DNA from 4 places in the Lactobacillus sp. ESL0785 genome. Region 3 is predicted to be linked to each of the others. Evidence: riboswitches for the same ligand, from Rfam matches in the RefSeq annotation. Region 3 holds a riboswitch; each other region holds the start of a gene.
The links. A riboswitch is a leader RNA that binds a small molecule or an ion and turns the genes downstream of it on or off. The one in region 3 is predicted to bind thiamine pyrophosphate.

Region 1 (2,204 bases), 250 kb from region 3:
CAAAATGCAGGGTTGGTGCGATACGCCATTAACTGACGACGGAATTGCTGGTGCTGATGCGGCTGGGCAAGCGTTGAAAGATATCCCATTTGATATTGCATTATCAAGTGATCTAAAGCGAGCAAGTGACACTTGCGACATCATTATCAAGCACAACGTTAACCATAATGAAATCCAGCACATTGCCACGCCCTTTTTTCGTGAACACTTTTACGGCTATTTTGAAGGTATGGATACGGACATGGCATGGCAAATGATTGGTGGGCCTCATGGCTACAAGAACCACTACGATTTATTTAAAAATGAAACCATTGATACCGCAACTGATTGGATCAAAGAAGCAGATCCCTTTCATAATGCAGAAAACGCGGCAGAATATTGGCACCGCGTCGATCAGGGATTTGACCTAATTAGCCAACTTGATGGTGCAGAAAATATTCTATTAGTCACACATGGCTTTACCATTCGTAGTATTGCTGAACGCTTTAGCGATTTTGATATTACTCGTGGTCCCCGTAATGCATCCATTACCATCATGACAATGACTGAAAAAGAGAAAAAAGTTACTTCATATAACAAAATGAAGTTATAATTGGTACTTTCTTTCATAATTATGAAAGCGTATAATACAGTTAAATATTAATGAACAAGAGTCTATGGGGTGCTTAACAAGCTGAGATTAAACCCACGAACCTGATCTGGATAATACCAGCGCAAGGGATAGGCAATTAAGCAAAATCCCCTTCGTTATGTCGCGAAGAGGATTTTTTGTAGGCTGCTTGCTTTGAATTAGGAGGAAAAAATGACTAATAAAGGAAAACAAACCAAGAAGCTTACAATATTAGCAATTATGGTCGCACTCGATGTAGTGTTATCACCCATCTTTCGTGTAGAAGGGATGGCACCGATGTCCAGCGTCATTAATATCATTGGTGCCAGCATGTTAGGACCAGTTTACGTCACAATTATGGCAACCTTGTGTGGCATTATCAGAATGCTTATTATGGGTATTCCACCATTAGCCCTGACTGGCGCTATTTTTGGAGCACTTTTAGCCGGCATTTTTTATAAGTTAACCCGAAACATTTGGGCGGCCTGCCTTGGCGAAATTATCGGTACGGGAATTATCGGCTCGCTGCTTTCTTATCCGGTTATGGTTTGGTTCACTGGCAGCAGCAACAATCTTTACTGGTTTGTTTACACACCGCGGTTTATTGGAGCTGCCATTATTGGTTCTGCAGTTGCCTTGATTGTCTTACTAAAATTAGGTAAAGTGCGCCAATTTCAAAAAATTAGGCAATTATTTTTCGAATAAAAGTTAAAATATTTTACAAAATTCAAATACACCTGTAATAAAAATAGCGTCTTTCAAACTATAATAATAGATTTGATGGACGCTATTTATTTAATTATTCAATTACTTTATAAATCATGGGGTAAGGCTTAGCCTCATCTGCAATCTTAATACAGTTATAAAGCAGAGCCTTAATATCAGCAACATCTTTGCGGTTAGCATGAATTGTCAGCAAAGATTCACCTTTTTCAACCTTGTCGCCGACCTTCTTGTTAAGCTCAATACCAACACCATAATCAAGTTGATCATCAGCCTTTTCACGGCCGCCACCAAGCTTCATACTGGCAATGCCAACTTCATCTGCAGCTAATTGTGCTAAATAGCCACTTTCTAATGCTGGCAATTCAATCTGATATTGGGCGTGCGGCATAATGCTGTAGTCATCAATTACCTTACTATTGCCACCCTGAGCAATTACCATTGCCTTAAAGCGATCAAGAGCAGAACCATCAATAATCGTTTGTTCAAGCAATTGCCGAGCTTCTTCAATTGTCTTGGCTTTTTCACCTAAAACAACCATATGACTACCAAGTGTGAGTACTAGATCAACTAAATCTTTCGGACCCTTGCCTTTAAGTACATCAAGCGTTTCTTCAATTTCTAATGTATTACCAACTTTATTACCTAAAGGTTGGTTCATATCAGAAATCAGTGCCATGCACTTCATGCCGACACCCTTACCAATTTCTACTAAGGCATGTGCCAATTCTTCAGACTCTGGCAAGGTCTTCATAAAGGCACCAGAACCGGTTTTAACATCAATTACCAGCGCATCAGTTCCTGATGCGATTTTTTTACTCATAATTGAACTGGCAATTAACGGAATTGAATCAACAGTATCAGTCACATC
Region 2 (2,204 bases), 340 kb from region 3:
TCTCCTTAACAGAAATATCTGGCCGCGCCAACAAGTTACGGGCTTCCTGCATGCGCCGTTCATCTACATGTTCGACAAAACTCTTGCCAGTTTTTTGTTTTACTAAACTAGAAAAATAATTAGGATTAAAACCAAAATGCTTTGCCGCTGCAGCCAAAGTAATATTGCTAAAATTAGCATCAATATAACTTTCTAACGTAGCATCAGCAAATTGCTGTGTAGGCTCTGATGCAGCCGCAAAATTCCGATTACGAATTGCAGAAACAAGTAACAGCTGCAGCTGCGCCATAATCACACTTTGACTAAATAAATTATGCTTTAAATATTCATCAATTATTCGTTCAATTATTTGTGCCGGTTGTGCAAGCGGCGTACTTTTCAGATATAAAAGCCGGTTAACCTTTAGGTTATTACGTAATTGTTCTACAATCTGCTTTTCACGTGGTTCATTCGCCGCCAGTTTTATTAATGACTTCTGCACATCAGCCTTAAATTCCAACTTGACCAAAATATCCCGTTTAGCTTGTTTACCAATTTCGTAATCACACTTTGGCATCAATAAAATCAAGTTACCTGTTTCCAATGCAAAAGTTTGCCCATTGACCTGCAAGTTAGTTTGACCACCTGCCGCATAAAGCAGCATAGCGGTAGCTGTCTGATAACGATGTAAGCCTGTATTATGATTTTCAAGATATGTTGTAAATAAATTAAAGTTGCTGCCGGCTTGCAGACACAATTCGTTTGTATCTTCATTGGTTGCACTCAAAATGCTCGCTAAATATTGCTCTAATTTAACCGCTGCCATCATTTCACCTTCTTGTTAATATTTTAATAATTTTATTATATAACAAAAATACATTTTAATGATAATTATTTTTTGTGGCTAATTTAGACAAGTAGACAAAAAAAGTACTTTCATGTACAATCAAATTAATAAGATTGGGGTGCCGCAAGGCTGAGAAGATACCCATTGAACCTGCTATGGATAATGCCAGCGAAGGGAAAATGAATGATTTTTTACGTCGTCAGAGCAGTAGCCCTGACGATTTTTTTAATTTAGGACAGAACATTGACGATTACAAGTAACGATTTAACTTTTTCATACGACCAAAACACTAAAATTCTCGATCACGTTAACTTGAAAATTCCCGCAAGAAAATTTTCTCTCTTAATTGGTCCTACCGGTTGTGGTAAATCAACTTTGCTCAAGATTTTAGCCGGATTATATCCAAAATATGCCGGTAAAGTCACCGGCACCATCAACCTCGGTGGCTTAAAAACCGCAATGATGTTTCAGAATGCGGGTGAACAATTTACAATGGCAACACCGCGTGAAGAAATTATTTTTGCACTAGAAAATTTACAAATTGACCGCTCTCATTATGAAGAACGCTTAACAGCTGGGATTAACTTTGCTCAAATTACTAACTTACTTGACCAAAAGATTAACACCATGTCTGGCGGTGAACAGCAACGTGTAGCTCTAGCTGTCCTAGTTGCCATGGACGTTGATTTACTATTGCTTGATGAACCCTTTGCCAGCTGTGATCCGAAAGCTCGCAGCTTTTTAATTACGAAGCTCGCCCATTTACGTGACCAAGGCAAGACAATTTTATTAAGCGACCATATCTTAAGCGGCTACCGCAATATCTGTGATCATCTGTTTCAATTTAAAAAGCAACAAGTATTTGAAGTATCTCCTACTTACAAGCAACAGCTCCTAGATGTTGAACAACAGCAGTCTAGTTATTCGTTTACCTTACCGGCACCAAGTGAAAATATCTGTTTTAATTTAACTCAAACAGAGTTAATTCACAGACGATGCTTATTGCAACAAGACAACTTAAAAATTATTGCTGGTAAAACCACACTAATTACAGGCGCAAATGGTGTTGGCAAGACTTCGCTTTTCAATGCCCTCACTAAAATGATGCCTTACAACGGCAGTTTAACTTACCACGGTAATGAATTACGTCACCTGAAGACAAGAAAATATCTCCTACATGTTGCACAAATTTTTCAAAATGCACGCGATCAATTTTTAAGCGTTACGGTTAACGACGAATTGGCATTAAGCAAAAAGCAACGCACTAATCACTACTTTACTGACGCTAAAATTGCACAAGCCTTAGATTACCTTGAATTAGACAATCACCTTGACCAAGTAGTTTATTCGTTATCAGGCGGACAACAAAAGAAATTAC
Region 3 (2,204 bases):
CCGATTGAGGTACAGGCTAAGTCATTATTTATGACTAATTTAATTGATGATGTCATTATTGGTAATTCATATGCTAGTGAAGATGAATTACGTCGGCTGAGCGAATTAGACAGATATATGCTTTCTTTTGATGTTGATTTGTTGCCAAGTATTAGTCCATTAGAAAAGCAAATTTTGTTAGAAGATAAGCATTTTCGCCGTGGTGATAGCAATGCCTTAGTAGCTCGTTCAACTATGCCACGAGTTTGGCATCGTGATGAAGCTAATCCTGCTCATGATAATCAAGAACAATTTCAAGTCGGCGATATCTTAATTGGTAATGATGACTTCGGGATTTATAAGAATGAGCTACAAGTTGTTTTACAGCCGCATAGTGATAAACGGAAAAATAAGATTGCTGCAATTAAACCAAGCGAATTGTCATTACTCAAATATTTGCGGCCGTGGACTAAATTTAAGTTTGAAAGCCATCAGGATGAATAATGGGTACTGCTTTAGTTATTGTCGTAGTTTTGCTGGTCTTGTTTTTAGTAGCTCTTAAATTGGTCGCGCAGGTTTATCGCGCGGGTTATCGCATTTACAGTATTCTTCTTGAAGTAATCAGTATTGTATTGCTAACAATTATTCTGGTTTATTGCAAAAATAAAGTTGTACTTATGTTAGCGATGGTTATCTTTGCCTTTTGCTGTATGGTCTTTTTGATTGCCTTTAGTCGTAATTTTCAGGCGACAATGAAGGGTGAAGGCAAGGGAATAATTGCTAAATGGATTCGTAAAACAACTACCAAAAATAAAAAGCATTAATTAAGCTATATTGGGGGATTTTTTTATAGTAATGATTGTGCTATACTATATCTAATTTATAAGTAACGTCACTAGGGGTGCTGATAGCTGAGAAATACCCTTGGAACCTGAACAGGACAATACCTGCGTTAGGGAAGTGTTAATACAAGCATTTAATTTGTACTCCTTGCTGACGTCATAGTTAGTTAGGAGTATTTTTTATGTTCACAAGATCATCCAAATGGAATGTGAAGTCGATTATTTTGGTGGCTTTAATAGGTATTATTATGGGTATCATTTATACATACGGCTTTAATTGGGCTTATAACTTAGTTAAAATGGCGTTATTGCCAACCGGTTTTGCGCCAGTGACAGATACTGTCTTTTCTGGTTTATGGTTAATTGCAGCGCCATTGGCTATGTACTTTGTCCCTACTGTAGGTTCAGGTACAGTTGGGGAAGTCTTAGCAGCAATTGTTGAAATGGCGATTGGTGGTCAATGGGGTGCAATTACCGTTGTTTCTGGCTTAATTCAAGGAGCAACCAACGAGATTGGCTTTTTCCCGAAAAAAGAACGTTACCAACAATTTACGTGGAAAAGTGTTATGACTGGAGCATTTTTTGCAGGACTAGGTGCATTTATTCCAACTTATTTCTTATATGGTTGGAATAAATTTAGCATAACTTTGCAAGTTGTCATGTTTATTACTGACATTGTTTCTGCACTTGTATTTGACGGGGTTTTGGTAAAGTTGATTACCAACTTATTTGATCGTGCTTTGCGGCCGCGCTTAGCGTAAATTAATTTGAATCTGGCGAATGATGTTTATTAGATTTTCAAAATGGAATATTAAAGCAATTATTTTTGTTGTCTTAATTGGGATTTTATTAGGTTTTATCTACGAGTTTGGTGTTGATAATTTATATAATTTAGGCAAAATCTTATTGGTACCGACAGGCTTTGCACCAGCAACGGATTCTATCTTTACAGGGTTATGGCTAATTGCAGCACCGTTAACCATGTACTTTGTTCCCTTGCCAGGGGCTGGAATAATTGGTGAAGTTTTGGCTTCTGTGGTTGAAATGCTGCTAGGTGGTCAATGGGGCATTATGACAATAGTTTCTGGCTTAGTTCAGGGAGCGACAAATGAAATAGGTTTTTTCCCGAAAAAAGAACGATATCAAAAGTTTTCGTGGAAAAGTGTCTTAACTGGAGCTGTTTGCGCTGGCATTGGTGCGTTTGTTAGAAGATACCTTGTTTATGGTTTAAATTATTATTCGTGGCAATTACAACTTAGTATTTTTTTAATTGATCTTTGTTCGGCCATTGTTTTTGATGGCATTTTGGTTAAGTTGATTACTAAGTTATTTGCACGAGGATTAAAACCGAAAATTAAATAATAAAAAAAGCTACGATTAATA
Region 4 (2,204 bases), 510 kb from region 3:
TGCTTCTGGTAAATTGGGTGTTATTAAGTTGGCGAGAGGTAAAAGTTCAGTTTTTACGGTTTCAACTGCATCTGCACTTAACAAGTGGGCTCCACCTTTAGCGACCATGACTGGATCGACAGTAATCGGTCCAAAGTCATATTTTTGCAAGTTTAAGGCAACTTGGTGAACATGTTCGGCATCACCGAGCATACCAGTTTTAGTCGCGCGAATATTAAAGTCTGCTGCTAAAGATGCACATTGTGCGTCAATCATCTCAAGCGGAAGCAAGTGTGATGCCTGTACACCGAGAGTGTTTTGTGCGGTGACAGCTACTACGACGGCAGTGCCGAAAACGCCTTGCATTTGAAAAGTTTTCAGATCGGCCATAATTCCGGCACCACCACCTGAATCAGTTCCGGCAATTGTTAGAACTTGGGGAAATGAATTAATTTTGGTTGCCATAAGATACTTCCTTTAATCATAATCAGCAATTTTTTCAATATCAGTAGTTTTTACTTTAGCTAAATAGTCCATTAAGTACATGCTAAAACTACCAGGGCCAACATTAGGATGGTCTTGAACTAATAATTGTCCTGTTGCTCCAAAAATTAAAGTGGCAACTTGAGCAGCTTCAAAAAGGTTGTTAGTTACAGCACTAAAAGCAGCTACAATACTGGTTAGCATGTCGCCTGAACCAACGTGTACCTGGAAGAGAGGGGTGCCATTATGCACATGAACCAGATTGTGACCATCACTAATAGTGTCAGTAGCGCCACTGGCAATAACTACACAATGGTATTTCTGGGCTACTTTTTTGGTAATTTCATCAAGGTTGCCAGTACCAGAACCAGCATCTATTCCTTTAGCATGCCAATTAAATTCACCTAAAGCAGCAATTTCACCAGCATTACCGCGAATAATTCCGACGTGAAAGTTCCAGAGTAGATCTTGAGCGATATTCAGTCGATAACGTACAGCACCGATCGCTACAGGATCAAGCACGATCGGCTTACGATATTCTCGAGCCAAATCACCCATTTTTTTCATGTGAGCAATTTGCAACTTAGTTAAGCTGCCCATGTTAATAGCCACAGATGAAGCCATGTTGACCATTTCATCAGTTTCATCGATTTCATTACTCATAATTGGGGAAGCACCAATTGCATTTAAGCCATTAGCAACATCTTGAACAGTCACAAAGTTAGCTGCATTGAGTACAACAGGATTTTGCTTACGTAATTTATCTAATAATTCTAACTGCATAATTCTCTCCTAAAATTAATTGGAGGAGTGCTTAGAACTACTGTTAGCAAAATAAAAAGCTTTAACGCAGAAAACGTCAAAGCTGAAGTTAGTTTGACACGTTCCTTGCGCAAGTATTGGCTTACAGGTTCAAAGGGTCCGAAATAAAATTTCATCTCAGCCTAAAAGGCACCCCTCGTGTTATCGCTTTCAAGTATAGACGATTTTATTAGAGAATACAAATAAAAATGTCCAACTTTATTTAAGTTGGACGGTCATAAAATTTATAAATGTGTAAATGCTGATGAAGTTAGATAAATTGTAAAATAGTCATTAAAATTGGGACAACGATAATAAATAAAATGGTGCTTTCAACTACAATATTAGTTGCATACTTAACATCACCGTGTGATTCGTTAGCTAAAATTGGTAAAACAGCTAGCATTGGTGTTGCTGATTGCACAATTAAAGTCTGTCGCATCAAGCTTGGCATGTTAAAGCCGGCGCTCATTCCGATTTTAATTAAGGTAATTAAAATGATTGGTGAAAGGATAAAACGGCCAATTAAAGCTAAGATTGAATCACGGTCAAACTTAACATTTTTAATTCCAGCATCGTGCAAGACAATGCCAATATAGACAAGTGAAAGTGGAGTTACTAAGTTGCCAACGTAAGTTAGGGTAGAGTTAAGGAAGCTTGGTACGGGGATACCTAATAACATCCAGACTAAAGCAACCACAAAGCCAACAAGCGGCATAGGCAATAATTTTTTCCAATTAATTTTGTGGCTGACCTTCTTATCCTTAGTGGTTGGGTCATCGTTTTGAATTAAGAAAACGCCGAAGGCCCAAGTAGAAACGGTATTAATAATATAGTAAACTAAAAAGTACGACATTGCCTTGTCGCCAAACAGAGCCATGTTAAGCGGCATGCCAATAAAGATTGTATTGGCATTAACCACGGCGTTCATGAAAATTCCC

Region 1: linked by a shared signal. The riboswitch ahead of thiW (energy coupling factor transporter S component ThiW) and the one ahead of OZY43_RS02300 (ECF transporter S component) in region 3 are both predicted to bind thiamine pyrophosphate.
Region 2: linked by a shared signal. The riboswitch ahead of OZY43_RS00535 (ABC transporter ATP-binding protein) and the one ahead of OZY43_RS02300 (ECF transporter S component) in region 3 are both predicted to bind thiamine pyrophosphate.
Region 4: linked by a shared signal. The riboswitch ahead of thiM (hydroxyethylthiazole kinase) and the one ahead of OZY43_RS02300 (ECF transporter S component) in region 3 are both predicted to bind thiamine pyrophosphate.

Annotation. Positions count from the first base shown of each region.
Region 1 covers NZ_CP113916.1:194,750-196,953, reverse strand. Annotated here, with positions in the region: gene OZY43_RS00985 (histidine phosphatase family protein) at 1-592, shown strand, start outside; TPP riboswitch at 648-738, shown strand; gene thiW (energy coupling factor transporter S component ThiW) at 803-1,315, shown strand; gene OZY43_RS00975 (pyrimidine-nucleoside phosphorylase) at 1,410-2,204, opposite strand, start outside.
Region 2 covers NZ_CP113916.1:109,255-111,458, reverse strand. Annotated here, with positions in the region: gene OZY43_RS00540 (helix-turn-helix transcriptional regulator) at 1-808, opposite strand, end outside; TPP riboswitch at 931-1,020, shown strand; gene OZY43_RS00535 (ABC transporter ATP-binding protein) at 1,070-2,204, shown strand, end outside.
Region 3 covers NZ_CP113916.1:445,199-447,402, forward strand. Annotated here, with positions in the region: gene OZY43_RS02290 (MupG family TIM beta-alpha barrel fold protein) at 1-483, shown strand, start outside; gene OZY43_RS02295 (hypothetical protein) at 483-803, shown strand; TPP riboswitch at 867-955, shown strand; gene OZY43_RS02300 (ECF transporter S component) at 1,004-1,582, shown strand; gene OZY43_RS02305 (ECF transporter S component) at 1,605-2,183, shown strand.
Region 4 covers NZ_CP113916.1:1,624,313-1,626,516, reverse strand. Annotated here, with positions in the region: gene thiD (bifunctional hydroxymethylpyrimidine kinase/phosphomethylpyrimidine kinase) at 1-444, opposite strand, end outside; gene thiM (hydroxyethylthiazole kinase) at 457-1,245, opposite strand; TPP riboswitch at 1,330-1,431, opposite strand; gene OZY43_RS07700 (AEC family transporter) at 1,535-2,204, opposite strand, start outside.